3 regions of the Pontibacter chitinilyticus genome follow, and region 3 is predicted to be linked to each of the others. Evidence: riboswitches for the same ligand, from Rfam matches in the RefSeq annotation. Region 3 holds a riboswitch; each other region holds the start of a gene.
What was found. Region 3 has a riboswitch for S-adenosylmethionine ahead of ABDW72_RS08740 (O-acetylhomoserine aminocarboxypropyltransferase/cysteine synthase family protein). Riboswitches for the same ligand answer to the same signal wherever they lie in the genome.

Region 1: linked by a shared signal. The riboswitch ahead of ABDW72_RS18555 (nitrite reductase) and the one ahead of ABDW72_RS08740 (O-acetylhomoserine aminocarboxypropyltransferase/cysteine synthase family protein) in region 3 are both predicted to bind S-adenosylmethionine.
Region 2: linked by a shared signal. The riboswitch ahead of metH (methionine synthase) and the one ahead of ABDW72_RS08740 (O-acetylhomoserine aminocarboxypropyltransferase/cysteine synthase family protein) in region 3 are both predicted to bind S-adenosylmethionine.

The regions. Positions count from the first base shown of each region.
Region 1 is NZ_JBDIZJ010000016.1:10,055-15,490, reverse strand. It holds gene ABDW72_RS18565 (TonB-dependent receptor) at 1-2,378, opposite strand, end outside; gene ABDW72_RS18560 (hypothetical protein) at 2,507-2,653, opposite strand; SAM riboswitch class I at 2,754-2,859, shown strand; gene ABDW72_RS18555 (nitrite reductase) at 3,257-5,380, shown strand.
Region 2 is NZ_JBDIZJ010000002.1:582,872-588,307, forward strand. It holds gene metH (methionine synthase) at 1-2,441, opposite strand, end outside; SAM riboswitch class I at 2,513-2,619, opposite strand; gene ABDW72_RS05995 (hypothetical protein) at 2,863-3,492, shown strand; gene rpmA (50S ribosomal protein L27) at 3,562-3,840, opposite strand; gene rplU (50S ribosomal protein L21) at 3,915-4,223, opposite strand; gene ABDW72_RS06010 (ribonucleoside-diphosphate reductase small subunit) at 4,851-5,436, shown strand, end outside.
Region 3 is NZ_JBDIZJ010000004.1:133,148-138,583, reverse strand. It holds gene ABDW72_RS08760 (ribonuclease Z) at 1-641, opposite strand, end outside; gene ABDW72_RS08755 (STAS domain-containing protein) at 657-1,034, opposite strand; gene ABDW72_RS08750 (phosphoribosylaminoimidazolesuccinocarboxamide synthase) at 1,102-2,037, opposite strand; gene ABDW72_RS08745 (class I SAM-dependent methyltransferase) at 2,568-3,473, shown strand; SAM riboswitch class I at 3,682-3,787, shown strand; gene ABDW72_RS08740 (O-acetylhomoserine aminocarboxypropyltransferase/cysteine synthase family protein) at 4,063-5,385, shown strand; gene ABDW72_RS08735 (homoserine O-acetyltransferase family protein) at 5,396-5,436, shown strand, end outside.

The sequences.
Region 1 (5,436 bases), on a different contig from region 3:
ATGCCGCGGTTATAGTTGTTGATGCGGATGTGCTGCTCGTAGGCGCGGGGGTTTTGAGATGTTTCCGCCGCATACACGTCATTTTTCATGCGCATGTTGGCCCGAAACGGGTTATCAAGTCCCACGCTGATGCCGCCTTTCTTATCAAACAGCTCTTTCTTAAACGCCAGCGTATGGTAGGAGAAGGAGGCGAAGCTGCCTTGCAACTGAAGCCGCCGCGAGTTGAAGCCACCGTTGAATTGGGCGCTGAAGCCCTTGCCGAAGTCGTAGGAGCTGTTTAAATTGATGTTGTACATCCAGCCGCTGTTGGCGTAGTCCTGGCTGTGCAGGTCTACGAAGTAAACGTTGGCACTGCCGCCCACGGTAAGGGCGTTGGTAGGCTTGGTGTTGCCGAAGAGGCTGATGCCGTAGGTCTTGTTCTTCGCGATGTTAGCGAAGGTGATCACCGTGGTGCTGTCCTCCAGGTACGGCATCGTTTCGATGGCGTTGTCGGTCTGGCGCATGTACAAGCTGGCGCTGATGGACGTGGTCTTGAAATAAGTGCTGTAGCCCAACTCATACAGGTTGGTCAGCTCCGCGTCGAGGTTCGGGTTGCCCTGCACGGCCGTGTTGGAGGTCTGCTGTTGCCGGAACGGGTTGAGGTAAAACAGCGACGGCCGCTGGATGCGCTGCGTGAAGTTGGCCTTAAACGTATGCTTGTCTTTTAGCGAATAAGAGAAGGCTATACTTGGGATGAAGTTGCCGTAGCTGTCGGAGAACCGCTGGTTGTCGGAAACCAGGTCGGCGCTGATGTCAGTATACTCGTAGCGGCCGCCCAGCTTTACATTCAGCTTTTTCTTCAGCATAAAGCCATAGGTCAGGTACGAGGCGTACACGTCCTGCCCGTAGTCGAACACAGTTCTGCTGTCGCTCATCAGCGTCTGATCGGATAACAGCATACGGCGCAGGCCGTCGCTCTCCACATCCCTGAAAATCGATTTCGCCCCAACCTCCAGCGTGGTGTTGTTTTCAAACGGGTGCGTGTAATCCACCTGAAAAGTCAGCTCATTGTTGCTGCCATCGTTGGTGTTGCGCTGCAGCAGGAACGGTTCCTCGCCTGCGTTATACCTGTCCTGGAAGTTCTTCGTTTTGGTGTCGGTGGTGGAGTACTGCGACAGGAACGTGAGCTCCTGCTGCGGCCTGGCAAACTGGTGCGTGAAGTCGAGGTTGTAGTCCACACCCTGGCGCTGGTTGCGGTTGTGGATGTCGTTTAGGAAGTCGTTTTTCTCCTCGCCGCCCACCAGGTCAAACGATCGCTGGTCGTTCTGCATCTTAAAAGTACCGCCGTTCAGGCGCACGCTGCCCGACAGGCTGTTTTTAGGCGTAATGTCATAGTCGAAGCCGAGTTGACTGTTACGGAACATGCCGTTAATCTCGGTGTTGCCGCTCTGGTAGCTGGCGCTGTCCAGGGCAGGCACCAGGATGGTGTTGGTCATGTCGCCGTGGTTGTAGAACATGTTAGCCCCGAAGTTGGCGTTTACGCCGAACTTGCCGCGGCGCACGCTCAGGCTGGCGTTGCCGTTACTGGAGCGCGTGCCCGCCGTGAGCGAGGCCGATCCGTTTACGCCCTGCAGACCCTCTTTTTTGGTGATGATGTTGATGATGCCCGCCGTTCCCTCCGCGTCATACTTGGCCGATGGGCTCGTGATCACCTCCACCGATTTAATCATGTCGGCCGGGATCTGTTTCAGCGCGTCGGCCACGCTGCCCGCTATAATAGACGAGGGCTTGTTGTTGATAAGGATGCGCACGTTGCCGCTGCCGCGCAGCTGCACGTTGCCGTCGGTGTCTAGGGAGAGGGCGGGCACTTTCTGCAGCACGTCGGCCGCGTTGCCACCGGCATTGGTGATGTCTTTCTCTGCATTATATACGGTGCGGTCTATCTTCTCTTCTACTAGTGGTTTTTCGCCGGTTACTACCACTTCACTAAGCTTTTTGGCATCGGAGACAAGCGTAATGGTGCCTACTGTTACCTCCGCATTATCCGTCGCAACACGGACATGCTCTACTTTCTGCAACTGATACCCCAGAAACGAAACCTGGAGGTTATACTCGCCGGCGGCTATTTTACTGATGGTAAACCGCCCTTTGTCATCGGCCATCGTGCCATCTACCGGTTTGCCGGTGCTCAGGCTGATCAGGGCCACGGTGGCAAATTCTACCGGTTGTTTGGTTGCCGCATCCAGTACTATGCCGGATATTTTGGCGTTGCCGCGTGGGGCAGTAGTGCCGGGTATGGCTTGGTGTTGCTGCGGATTACCCGGGGTGCCAGCAGGAGCCTGGGCGTGTACCACAGCGGTGCTCAACCCCAGCAGGGCCAGCAGAAAACTTTTTTTCATAGAGTTAGCGATTGTTCGATTTGCGTGATGATCGGGTACGTTTTTAGCCATACTTGCTGCACGGAGCGTGCGGGTTTATACTTTACAGAAAACAAAGTAAAGCGGCTGGAAGGAACTGCTAAAATAGATTATACCAACACGATGCTTTTCCATATAAAGAGGCACAGGAACCCGATCAGCTGTGGGGCTTTGTTGCTGGTTGTGAGTTGCGCCGGGGCAATCCGCAAACGAACAGCAGTGGTGGAACTATTTCGCGCGGCAAAACCTTTTTTCACCAGGTCGGTCAGACCTACTACTGAAAAAAATTAACATCTATGAGGATACTTGTTGATTTCTTTTCTATTTTTGTAACGAATACTATTGCTAACCGCAAGAAATTTATAGACGAAGAGGCGAGAGAACAGGCTCTATGACCCTCTGGCAACCATCCGCTTGGAAAGGTGCCAAGTCCTGCCCAACAAACAAAGGGGAAATATAAATTACAACATCATGAACGAACAAAACAGTACTTTACGCTTCGGAACACCTTTTTCCTTTCACCGTTTTTCCGCTGCTACTGCCGCATCTTACCTGATGCCCTGCTGTTGTTGTTGCTGTTGCTCCTGTTAAGGATTTCCCATCCGTTAACAGCCCTGGCCAAAGCGCCACGCTAACTCCCTATTGTAACATACTGGCTCCTGCGCCTGCTGCGCTTCATTGCCGCAGGCATAGCATCCATATCAAGTTAGCCTGCTGATCCATTACCTCACAAGGCCGTTTAACCGGCTATGTTTTACTCATAATACTTTATCGCTGTAGCGGCATTCCCAGGTTTCGGAATCTCTAGTAGATTTATAGGTTTTATAGAAATTGAAAAGCCGCTTAACTTAAAACAGAACATGCAAAGTTTCAGATCAGAAATAGAGAACCCGATTGTCGAGAAAGATATCATCGACCTGGAGAAAAAGATTCGCCTCTACCGCGAGGGTAAAATGCAGGAAGACAAGTTTAAGAGCCTGCGCCTGGCACGTGGCGTGTATGGCCAGCGGCAGCTGGGTGTGCAGATGGTGCGTATCAAGCTGCCTTTTGGCAGAGTAACCACACAGCAGCTGCTGCGCATTGCGGCAATTTCTGATGAATACTCTACCGGCAACCTGCACCTGACCACGCGCCAGGACATTCAGATACATTTTGTGAGCTTAGACAGGACGCCGGAACTTTGGGCCAAGCTGCAGGAGGATGATATAACGCTGCGGGAAGCCTGCGGCAATACGGTGCGCAACGTCACGGCCTCTCCTGAAGCTGGTATTGACCCGAAGGAGCCGTTTGATGTGTCACCGTATGCGGATGCGACCTTCCGTTATTTCCTGCGCAACCCCATTTGCCAGGAAATGGGCCGCAAGTTCAAGATCTCCTTCTCCTCCAGCGATTCCGATACGGCCATGTCCTACATGCACGACCTGGGCTTTATTGCAAAGGTGCAGGAAGAGAATGGCGTACCTGTGCGGGGCTTTAAAGTGATGATTGGCGGTGGGTTGGGTGCCCAGCCGGCGCTGGCGCACACAGCGTACGAGTTCCTGCCCGAAGACAAAGTCATTCCGTTTATTGAAGGCGTAATACGCGTTTTTGACCGCTATGGCGAGCGCAACAACCGCAACAAAGCCCGTTTTAAGTACCTGATCGGGAAGATAGGCTTAGAGGAAGTGATGCGCCTGGTAAACGAAGAGTACAAGGCTCTCAAGTCGCACGTGTTTGAGATTGATAAAGAAGTTTCCTTTACTCCATCTATTCCGGAAGCAAGCGAGATCCCTGATTTTATAGTGGAGGATACTGACAAGTATAACCAGTGGCTGCAAACAAATGTGTTCCAGCAGAAGCAGGAGGGCTACTATGGCATTTACATAAAAGTACAGATCGGCGACATCAGCAGTGATACGGCACGTGCGCTGGTACCGCTGGTGCGCGGTTTTGCGGCGGATGAGATCAGGGTAACACAAGGTCAGAACCTGCTGCTCAAGTATGTGCGTGCGGAAGCGCTGCCGTATGTGTTCTCCGAGCTAGATGCCCTGGGGCTGGCGGAGCCCGGCTTTAACAGTGTGGGGGATATCACCACCTGTCCCGGTACCGACACTTGTAACCTGGGCATTTCGAACAGCATGACCACCGCCAAGGTGCTGGAAAGCGTGATTGTACAGGAGTATCCCGAATTGCTTTTCAATACCGACATCAAAATAAAAATAAGCGGGTGTATGAACTCCTGCGGCCAGCATGGCCTGGCAAACCTCGGCTTCCACGGGTCTTCGCTGAAGAGCGGTAAAAATGTAGTGCCAGCGCTGCAGGTGCTGCTGGGCGGTGGTACCGTGGTAAACGGCGAAGGCCGCATTGCACAAAAAGTGCTGAAAGTGCCCAGTAAGCGGGGCCCGGAAGTGATGCGCTATGTCATTAACGATTACCAGGCCAACAAGCTGGAGAACGAGCGCTTTAACGAGTACTTCGACCGGAATGGCAAAGATTACTTTTACCAGATGCTGAAGCCATTGGCCGACCTGACCAGCTTAACGGCAGATGAGCTGATCGACTGGGGGCACCAGGAGGCGTTCTCCACTGCCATCGGCGTGGGCGAGTGCGCCGGCGTGATGATCGACCTGGTCGCTACGCTGCTATATGAATCGGACGAGAAATTGGAGTGGGCAGCAGAAGCATTGGCGGACAAGCGCTTTGCAGATGCCATTTACTATGCCTACGGCGCCTACATCAGCACTGCCAAAGCGCTGTTGCTCGATAAGGATGTGAAGTGTAATACCCAGGCCGGTATCATCCAAGACTTTGACACGCATTTTGTAGCAGAAGGCCTGTTTGATTTTAAGCCGGACTTTAAAACAGAGGTGTTGCAGCTTAACCAGCACGAGCCGGACGAGGCTTTTGCTAACCAGTATATCAGCAAAGCCCTGCTGTTTCTGCAGGAGGCGACCAGTTACCGGCAGCAGCAGCGCACCCAGTCAGCCTTAACGGCGGCAAAATAATTCGCTTACCAGAAGGGAAGCATACCGCAGGCAATGGTTGCAGTATGCGCTCCTTC
Region 2 (5,436 bases), on a different contig from region 3:
TCGTCCAGCGACGGCGTAATCAGACCGCTCAGGCCAATGATGTCCGCTTGCTGCGCTTCAGCCTCGGATAGTATCTTATCCAGTGGCACCATCACGCCCAGGTCTATCACCTCGTAGTTGTTACAGGCCAGCACCACACCCACAATGTTTTTGCCGATGTCGTGTACGTCGCCCTTTACGGTAGCCATCAGAATGGTGCCTGCCGTGGACTTAGAGGTATCAGAAGCCAGCTTCTCCTGTTCCATAAACGGCAGCAGGTAAGCCACTGACTTTTTCATCACGCGGGCGCTCTTTACCACCTGCGGCAGGAACATTTTGCCGGCGCCAAACAAATCGCCTACCACCGACATGCCGGCCATCAGCGGCCCTTCGATCACATCCAGCGTTTTAACAGCTTTCTGGCGGGCTTCTTCGGTGTCCTCCTCAATAAATTCTACTATGCCTTTCACCAGCGCATGCTTCAGGCGCGCCTCTACCGGTGCATCGCGCCAGGCTGTATCAGCAACTGCAGCAGTTTTGCCTTTGCTCTTTACCGTGTCGGCATAGGTTACCAGGCGCTCGGTGGCATCCGGGTGACGGTTAAAGATCACGTCTTCTATGAGGTTGCGCAGTTCCAGCGGTATCTCTTCGTAAATGCCCAGCATGCCGGCGTTCACAATGCCCATGTCCATACCGGCCTGCACGGCATAGTATAAAAATACGGTGTGCATGGCTTCGCGCACGGCATCGTTGCCCCGGAAGGAGAACGACAGGTTGCTCACGCCCCCGCTCACCAGCGCGTGCGGCAGGTTGGCTTTAATCCATTTCACCGCCTCCAGGTACTCGACGGCATAGTTATTATGCTCTTCGATACCGGTAGCAATAGCTAGTATGTTCGGGTCGAAAATGATGTCCTGCGGTGGGAAACTACACTCCTCAGTGAGGATGCGGTAGGCACGGCTGCAGATCTCAATGCGGCGCTCCAAAGTATCCGCCTGGCCCTGCTCATCGAAGGCCATCACCACGGCAGCGGCACCGTACTGGCGCACCTTGCGGGCCTGCTGCTTAAAGTTCTCTTCGCCTTCCTTTAAGCTGATAGAGTTCACGATCGATTTGCCCTGCACGCACTTCAGGCCTGCTTCCAGCACCGTCCACTTCGAAGAGTCGATCATGATAGGCAGCTTGGCAATATCGGGCTCGGAAGCGATCAGGTTTAGAAAGTTGGTCATGGCCTCTTCCGAGTCCAGCATGCCTTCGTCCATGTTCACGTCAATGATCTGGGCGCCGCCTTCTACCTGCTGCTGCGCCACGGAAAGGGCTTCTTCAAACTTACCGTCTACAATCAGGCGTGAGAATTTCTTGGAACCGGTTACATTGGTGCGCTCCCCCACATTCACGAATAACATTTCCGGGGTGATGGTGAGCGGCTCCAAACCGCTGAAGCGCGGAAGCGGGGCAATTTCGGGTGGTGTATGCGGTTTATACTTGGCAGCGAGGTCAGCAATAACCTGCACGTGCACTGGCGTGGTGCCACAACAACCACCTAGTACGTTAACCAGCCCTTCCTTTAAATATTCTTCTACAATGGCACCCATTTGCTGCGCAGTTTCATCATATCCGCCAAAGGCATTGGGCAGACCGGCGTTGGGGTAGGCGCTGATGTAGGTGTTGGAAATACGCGAGAGCTCCTGGATGTGCGTTTTGAGCTGGCGTGCGCCCAGCGCACAGTTAAAGCCCACGCTAAGTATAGGCGCATGCGAAATAGAGTTCCAGAATGCCTCCACCGTCTGGCCCGACAAGGTGCGGCCGCTGGCATCCGTGATCGTGCCGGATACCATGATCGGCAGCTCCTTGCCACCGTCCTGCACGTACTGTTGTGCTGCAAACAGGGCTGCCTTGCAGTTGAGCGTATCAAATACCGTTTCGATTAAAAGCAGGTCGGCACCACCCTCTACCAGGCCACGCACCTGCTCATAGTAAGCGTCCACTAACTGGTCAAACGTAATAGCACGGTAGCCGGGGTTGTTTACATCCGGCGAAAGCGAAGCGGTACGGTTAGTGGGGCCGATAGCGCCGGCAACAAAGCGCGGCTTGCCTGGTACCTTCGCCTCTATTTCATCTGCTGCCTCCCGCGCCAGCCGGGCCGATTCGTAGTTCAGCTCATACACCAGCTCCTCCAGGTGGTAATCGGCCATGGCGATGCGGGTGCCGCTGAAAGTGTTCGTCTCGATGATATCGGCGCCTGCTTCCAGGTACTCGGTATGAATGGCTTTGATGATGTCGGGGCGGGTAATGGAGAGCAGGTCGTTGTTGCCCTTCAGATCGCTGGCGTGGTGTTTAAAACGTTCTCCGCGGAAGTCGGCTTCAGAAAGCTGGTAACGCTGGATCATGGTACCCATAGCGCCGTCGAGCACTAGTACACGTTCGCGAAGCAGCTGGTGGATGGGATGGTTCTGTATCATGGATGTCTTTCTTCTCGTAAGTCGTCAGCAATTCTGCTTATCAAGAAGGACACCCAAAGGCAGGATGGACTCTCTTATCTTTTCCAAAGCGGTTGCTTCAGAAGGGAGTTAGCACCAAGCTATCACAAGGTTGCTAAGACGTCTGCGGGCCCTATCCCTCGGTCTTTCTTGATAAGAAGCTGCAAGTTAAGCCTATATCCGCAGAATATAAAATTTTGTTGCATTTTGCATTTCTTCCGGTCTTGCCCGGTCGCCTTGCATTTCCTACTTGGCTAAGTATAAATAGTAGTATAGCACCACCTGGCCTATGAAATGCAGTTAATCGTCTATTAAATTTTCTGCTTCATCTAGTTTCTAGCTGTTGGCAACTTAAAAGCGGTACCTTGTTTTTACAGTACCTTCGCTACCAAGCACTGAAACGATGCGTCTCAAAACATTTTTCCTGAACGGCACCAGCGTCTTTCTGGGCCTTATCTTTTTCACGGCGGGTATGGCCAAGCTTTACTTCGGACACAAATTTCCCGGGCTCATCGGGCCTGTGTGGCTGGAAGAAAGGCTGGCACAGTATGGCCTCGGTCTTTTCGCCCGCTTTATCGCTTACTCGCAGATCGCTGTCGGCTTTATTTTGCTGACGCTCCGATACCGCACCATCGGTGCTATTGCCTTGCTGCCGATGCTCCTGAATATCCTGATGGTAACAGTGTCGCAGCAATGGCCCGGCACGCCTTATGTGCTCAGTTTCTTTCTGCTGCTAAACCTGATGCTGTTAACTGCGGAAGCACCTAAATTACTCCACCTGCTTGGCTTTAGCACCACGTATACCCCACCGGTTCCTACTGCCTCGCCGGTAAAATTCGGGCTGCTGTGGCTGGCGGGTCTTATACTTGTGCTGATCAGTATACCCGTATCGTTTTATAGTATGGCTACCGCGTATGTGGTGGTTGTAGTCGGCCTGGCAGTGGGCCTGTTTTCTTATGCCAAAGGAGGGCGGGCAGGAAGTATGGCCACCATGCCCGGCAAGGGCAAAGCGGCAGCCCTGGTTGCAAACTAGCTTAAAATAAAAAAGGGAAGCTCAAGAGCTTCCCTTTTTCAAGTGCCACCAGCTGGCAGCGTGCAATGCTTAGGCTTCTGCTGTTACAGCTTCTACTTTAGGCAATACAGAAACGTATGAACGGTTCTTTTTGCCTTTTCTGAACTGAACAACACCGTCAACCAGTGCAAACAAGGTGTGGTCTTTGCCCATACCTACGTTTGCGCTTGGGTGGTGCGCAGTGCCTCTCTGTCTTACAATGATGTTGCCGGCGATGATATCCTGACCACCGTAAATCTTAACACCAAGTCGTTTGGAATGCGACTCGCGGCCGTTATTAGAACTACCAGCTCCTTTTTTGTGTGCCATGTTGTTTTACTATTTAATTCAGGGTAGCGGGTGCATCCCCCAAAAAGATTCTACGATAAATTTCTTCTTACTGCTTATCCAATGCTCTCGATCAGGACCTTCGTAAATTGCTGGCGGTGGCCATTCTTCTTACGGTATCCTTTTCTTCTCTTCTTTTTGAAAACGATCACTTTGTCGCCTTTCACGTCGCCAAGGATCTTGCCTACTACCTTTACGCCATCAATAAAAGGGGCGCCCAGGCTGATCGTGCCGTTATCATCAGTAAGAAGAACATTGGTGAACTCAACGGCGTCACCCTCATTGCCGGAAAGCTTGTTAGCGTAGATGAACTTGCCGTTCTCTACTTTGGTCTGTTGACCTGCGATTTCTACAATTGCGTACATCAGCTTCAATGTATGTTTAAAATTTAGTCTGCAAAAGTACGGCACTTATTTGAAAAATGCAACGCCCTGCTGCATAAATTGTTCTGTGCGTAATAACAACTTCTGCACATACTTGTGGATAACGCTGTTGAAATCTTCAGCACCTACGTATAACACCGGCCAAAAGAGCTACAAACAGCTACTATTCAACGCATTGAACAAATTTCACTTTTCCACACGCATTGCACTTTTATACTTAGCCAAATTATTATCTGTGTGCTTCCGGGCGCCTGCAGGTAACCTGCGCCAACAACTTGTGCCATAGCCACAAAAGCAGCGTGATATACGAACTCAAAGGCTCTTTAGACCGCATAAACACCTATCCAGCAATACATTAGCACGACTATATAGTTTGTTAACAATGTGGATAAACCTGTGTATTACGCGCTAAAATACAGTACCACAACCACTTACCCAGCTGTGCATAAATTGAACAACTTTCACCCTCGTTTTCAAGTTCAATTTTCTATATTTGAACTCCTGATACAGCGGGCTGGCCACGAGGCTTCGCCATAAACAATTTTGATGAACGGCAGGTTGTGCAAGCGATGACTGGCCAAATTTTTAACTTATAAAAGCTACGCAATTATGGAACCCATACTCAAAGAGAATCCGAACCGTTTTGTCCTGTTCCCGATCCAGAACGATGAGGTATGGCAGATGTATAAGAAGGCGGAAGCCAGCTTCTGGACGGCTGAGGAAATTGACCTGAGCCAAGACCTGAAAGACTGGGAAAACCTGAACGATGGCGAACGTCATTTCATCAGCCATGTGCTGGCTTTCTTCGCTGCCTCTGACGGCATTGTGAACGAGAACCTGGCCGTCAACTTCATGAACGAGGTGCAGATACCAGAGGCGCGGTGCTTTTATGGTTTCCAGATCATGATGGAAAATATTCACTCGGAAACGTACTCGCTGCTGATCGATACTTATGTAAAAAAACAGAGTGAGAAAGACCACCTGTTTAATGCCCTGGAAACCGTGCCGGCAGTAGGCCGCAAAGGTGACTGGGCCCTGAAGTGGATAGAGAGCGAAAACTTTGCCGAGCGCCTGGTAGCATTTGCCGCCGTGGAAGGTATTTTCTTCTCCGGCTCTTTCTGCTCAATCTTCTGGATGAAGAAGCGAGGGCTGATGCCGGGACTTACCTTTTCTAACGAGCTGATCAGCCGCGACG
Region 3 (5,436 bases):
CGGCTATCGGAGCAGTAGGCGTAGCTGCGGCTCCGCTTTGGCTCCAGGGTTACTTCCTGGTTACGCACCAGCATATTGCCCTGCTCGTCTTTGATGTCTTCACCCCATTTCAGGCGTACCAGTTGTGGTGGTGTTAGGAAATCAGGCAGTTTTTCTTTGATGAGCGGGCGCGGCTTGGACTTCTCTCTGAAAATAAATCCGCAGCAGGGCACCCGGTGCTCCATTGGGATCGTGTGCACCGTGATCTGCTTATCTTCAAAGATTCTTTTATAATGGCCGGTTTCCAGCTCATGGAAAATAAGCGGATAGCACAGGTTGGTGCCGGAGTATTTAAACTGTAAACTGAGGATTTCGGAGAGACCGGGAGGTCCGAAGAGATGCAGTGGCGTGAGGCGCCCCTGCAGGTGCATGGTAGATAGTAAGCCTCCCAGCCCGAAATAGTGGTCGCCGTGGAGGTGGCTGATGTAAATATTGCAGATGCGCTGATGCTTTATCTTGTATTGCATCAGCTGCATCTGCGTTCCTTCACCGCAATCAATCAGATGGTACTGATTGCCAATCGTCAGGATTTGAGCGGTATGGTGTCTGTTTGCCGAGGGAGTGGCCGACGAACTGCCGAGTATCCTGAGTTCGAAATCCACTATCGGCAGGTGTTGTTAGTCTTCTTTGTTCGTCAGGTCCTGCTCAATCTCGTGCAGAAACACGCGATCAATCGCTTCTTCAACTGTTGGCAGAATGTTGAGTACAGACTCCAGCTTAGAGATAGAGATCAGCTTCATCACATGGTCCTGTAAGCCAGTCATGATCAGCAGGCCGTTAGAAGAGTTGCACAGGCGGTTGGCGATCAGAATAGAGCTTAGGCCTGAAGAATCTGTATATTTAACGTTACTCAGATCAAGAATCAAGTTGGTGATCCCTTCAGCATTCAATTTCACGAACTCAGACTTCAGATCCGGTGCAATAGACGTATCCAGCTTCTTCTCATCTATCGTGATAATTGTGTAGTTTTCTTTTTTATCAATCGTGTACTTCATAGATCTACCAGTAAGGATTTAAAAGCAAATGTACCAAAATCTACTTTAATTATGGTAACTTTTGGTGCTAAAAAATGTTTTCAATTATGTGCTGCTCCACCCGCTGCAGTACATTTTCATAGCTTTCTTTTGTAAACGGATGGCCTGTAAAAACTTCAAATAGTTCGATGTACCGCTCCGATATACCAGCAACTACTTCATCGGTCATTTCTGGTACTGTTTGGCCATCTTTCCCCTGAAAGTTATTCTCAATCAGCCACTGCCGCACAAACTCTTTTGATAACTGCCGCTGAGGTTCGCCCTGCGCCTGCCGCTCTGCATAGCCCTGGCTATAAAAGTAGCGCGACGAATCTGGCGTATGTATCTCATCAATCAGGTATACCTGGTCGTTGTACTTGCCAAATTCATACTTAGTATCTACAAGTAACAGGCCACGTTGTTTTGCCAGCTCAGTGCCTTTCGCGTAAAGTGCTCTGGTATAATGCTCTAAATTAAGATAATCCTGCTCAGATACAATACCGCGGGCTAAAATTTCTTCACGCGAGATGTCCTCATCGTGTCCTTCGTCGGCTTTGGTGGTGGGCGTAATGATGGGGGTAGGAAGTCTGTCGTTCTCGCGCAGCCCCTCCGGCATGCTCACGCCGCACAAGGTGCGTTTGCCGGCTTTATACTCGCGCCAGGCATGCCCAGCCAGGTAACCACGAATCACCATTTCCACCTTGAAAGGCTCACAGCGGTGCCCGATTGTTACGTTGGGATCCGGTGTGGAAAGCACCCAGTTAGGCACAATGTCAGCGGTGGCTTTCAGATTAATACTGGCAATCTGGTTCAAAACCTGCCCTTTGTACGGAATGGCACGGGGCAATACCACATCAAAAGCTGAGATACGGTCGGTGGCAACTACCGCCAGTTTGTCCTCGAAATAGTAAACGTCGCGAACTTTGCCTCTGTAAAAGCCGGTTTGCCCGGCAAACGAGAAGTTGGTTTCTTGTATGGCCTCCATTACGTGTGATAGGTTTTGGCAAGCAAAGTTAACTATATTTCAGAGGGTAAGAAATTTTATTGAATTCCTTCATACGATCATTTAGCTATAGCCAGAGTTGCAAAAGGATGTTGAATTATACTTGGGGCAAGCGTTTAAGTTTTATACTAACAAAGCTATCTGTTGCACTTTAAACAGAATATTCTAATTCTTCTATATGTGCGGAGTGCACCCCTCTGTTTGGCGCCTGTTGCCGTCACTATTGTCATCTCTTAAAGCTCATGTCAAGGCACCGGCAGGCTGCAAATAGCTGCCTTTACAGCAACTTCTTCCTGCTACGCTGCTGCATCGAAGCAGGAAGAAGTTGCTGTTCTACTTCCACTACTCAATTTCAAAGTATAGCAACATCCCTTCTTTTATCCGTTGCTGCCACAGGTATAGTATGGCTGGGTTCAAAAGTATACTTGTCTGATAATCAAGTATAAAATTGAAGCATTATTGCATGAAATTGTGTAACTTAGGTAAGATGTTTCTACTTAAACCACGCCGCTATGGCTAGCAAAAAAGACCTGGATTTTACCTATACCACTATAGACAAGCTTTTCCGGCTTAGCCTGGGGGAAGCAGCGGATTATAGCGGCGCAAAATACGATGGTAATTTTTCGATGACGCTGGAGGAAGCGCAGCGGGCCAAGCACCAGTTTATAGCCGACAGCCTGAACATTGGCAAAGGCAGTAAGGTGTTGGACCTGGGCTGCGGCTGGGGCCCATTCGTGACCTATGCTACGCAGGAAAGGCAGGCGCAATGCATTGGCTTAACCTTATCGGAGGGACAGGCAAACGCCTGTCGCAAGAACGGGTTGGAAGTTTACATCAAAGATTGCCGTGAGGTGAAGCCAACGGATTTTGGGTTGTTTGATGCTGTGGTAAGTGTGGGAGCATTTGAGCATTTCTGTTCGATAGAGGCGTGGCAGGCAGGGAAACAGGAAATGGTGTATCGCAACTTCTTTCAGAATGTATATGATTTATTGCCTGAAGGAGGCCGGTTTTACTTGCAGACAATGACCTTTAGTAAAAACATGCCCGCCTTCGAAGATATCACCGTTACCGCCAAAAGAGGATCAGCGGCGCATGTATTGGCTTTGATGATCAAGGAATTTCCCGGTTCCTGGCTGCCCTACGGCCCTGAGATGATCCTGCGGACAGCAGCACCAGGCTTTCGGTTAGTTTCGCAGAGCAGCGGCCGCCTGGATTATATAGAAACCATCGGGCAGTGGCGCAAACGCTTCCGGCAGTTTAGCTTCCGTAAATACTGGCTCTATGCTACGCTTCTGCCCAGGTACTTAGCAAATAAAGAGCTAAGAAACCAGATTGAAATATTCCGCATCAGCCCCAACAGGGTATGCTTTGAGCTGGAGGTGATGGACCATTACCGGATGGTCTTTGAGAAAGTATAAGGGCTCACTCCTGCAACACAAAGGGTAATAAGTATTTACTGCTCTGGCTAGAGAAAGCCCCGCAGGTAACGAAAGTATACAGGCTACCGTAAGAAGCGGTAACAGGCATTTGCAAGTGCTGGAAGTATAAAAAGCAAAAAAAGCTTGTATTTATTTCCGGCAGACTTTAATATTGCAACGTCAAGTCAATCATCCCTTCGCGGATATTGATTTATAAAGAAGCGTGGAGAGACAGGCTCTATGAAGCGCTAGCAACCTAACAACGCGTTAAGGTGCTAATTCCTGATTCCGAAAGGTTCGGAAGAATATAAATTGATACGGCAATGAACAAGGGAACCAAGCCAACACAGCTTTATTGTAGTTTTATTTTGCCGGCAGCTAACCTGCCGCAGCAATCCTGTTTAGTTTTAGCACACGTCATGCGTATGCCCTTGGGGGCTATGGATTGCTGTTGTTGCTAAGCTAACACATCCAATTCCGTTTGCGCTTTTGCGGCTGCTGCACGGCTGTGCCATTGCCCGATAGCACCTCTTACTTCGCTTCTGCGTCAAGATAAATCCAATATTCTCACATTATAACAAGCACCAGCATGTCTACACCACTCCATTTTGAAACATTGCAGCTGCACGCCGGCCAGGAAATCGATCCGACCACACAGTCGCGTGCCGTACCTATTTATCAAACCACTTCTTATACATTTAAAAATGCTGAGCACGGCGCCAACCTCTTTGCCTTAAAGGAGTTCGGTAACATCTATACCCGCATCATGAACCCCACTACGGATGTGTTTGAGAAGCGGGTGGCGGCCTTAGAAGGCGGAGTGGCAGCCGTAGCAACGGCTTCCGGAATGGCGGCTCAGTTCCTGGCGCTCACCAATATTCTGGTAACCGGCGACAACTTTGTGACAACTGCTAACCTGTACGGTGGCTCTTACAACCAATTTAAAGTGTCATTTAAGCGCCTGGGCATTGAGGCGAGATTTGCTGCCGATGATGCCGTGGAAAGTTATGAAAAGCTGATTGACGATAACACGAAAGCTATTTACGTGGAGAGCATCGGCAACCCACGTTTCAACATTCCGGACTTTGATGCCATCGCCGCGCTGGCCCGCAAGTATGATATTCCGTTGGTAGTAGACAACACATTCGGCGCTGGCGGTTACCTGTTCAGGCCACTGGAGCATGGGGCAAACGTGGTGGTAGAAGCTGCTACCAAGTGGATAGGCGGCCACGGCACCAGCATTGGCGGTGTGCTGGTAGATGGCGGCAACTTTAACTGGGGCAATGGCAAATTCCCGCAGTTCTCGGAGCCAAGCGAAGGATACCACGGCCTTAATTTCTGGGAAGTATTCGGCACAGACGGACCCTTCGGCAACATTGCCTTTGCTATTCGGGCGCGGGTAGAAGGCCTGCGTGACTTTGGCCCGGCACTGAGCCCCTTTAACTCGTTCCTGCTGCTGCAAGGCCTGGAAACACTTTCGCTGCGCGTAGACAGAACAGTACAGAATGCCCTGGCGTTGGCCCAGTGGCTGGAGCAGCACGAGCAGGTAGAATCGGTAAATTATCCAGGGCTGGAGAGCAGCAGCTATCACGAACTGGCCAAAAAATACCTCAAGCGCGGCTTTGGCGGGGTGCTGAGCTTTAAGCTGAAAGGCGATAAACAGCAGGCAGAAACATTTGTGAACAGCCTGGAGCTGGTGAGCCACCTGGCGAATGTTGGCGATGCCAAAACACTCATCATTCACCCGGCTTCTACCACGCACCAGCAATTGAGTGATGCCGAGCAGCAACATGCCGGTGTAGAGCCAACCCAGCTTCGCGTTTCTGCCGGCATCGAGCACATCGACGACATCAAAGCAGATTTTGAACAGGCTTTTGCCAAAGTGCAGCAGGCACAGGCAGTAGCTATTTAGAAAGAATAACATGCCAGAGCATCACGTTTTTCATTATCCACAGGAGTTTGA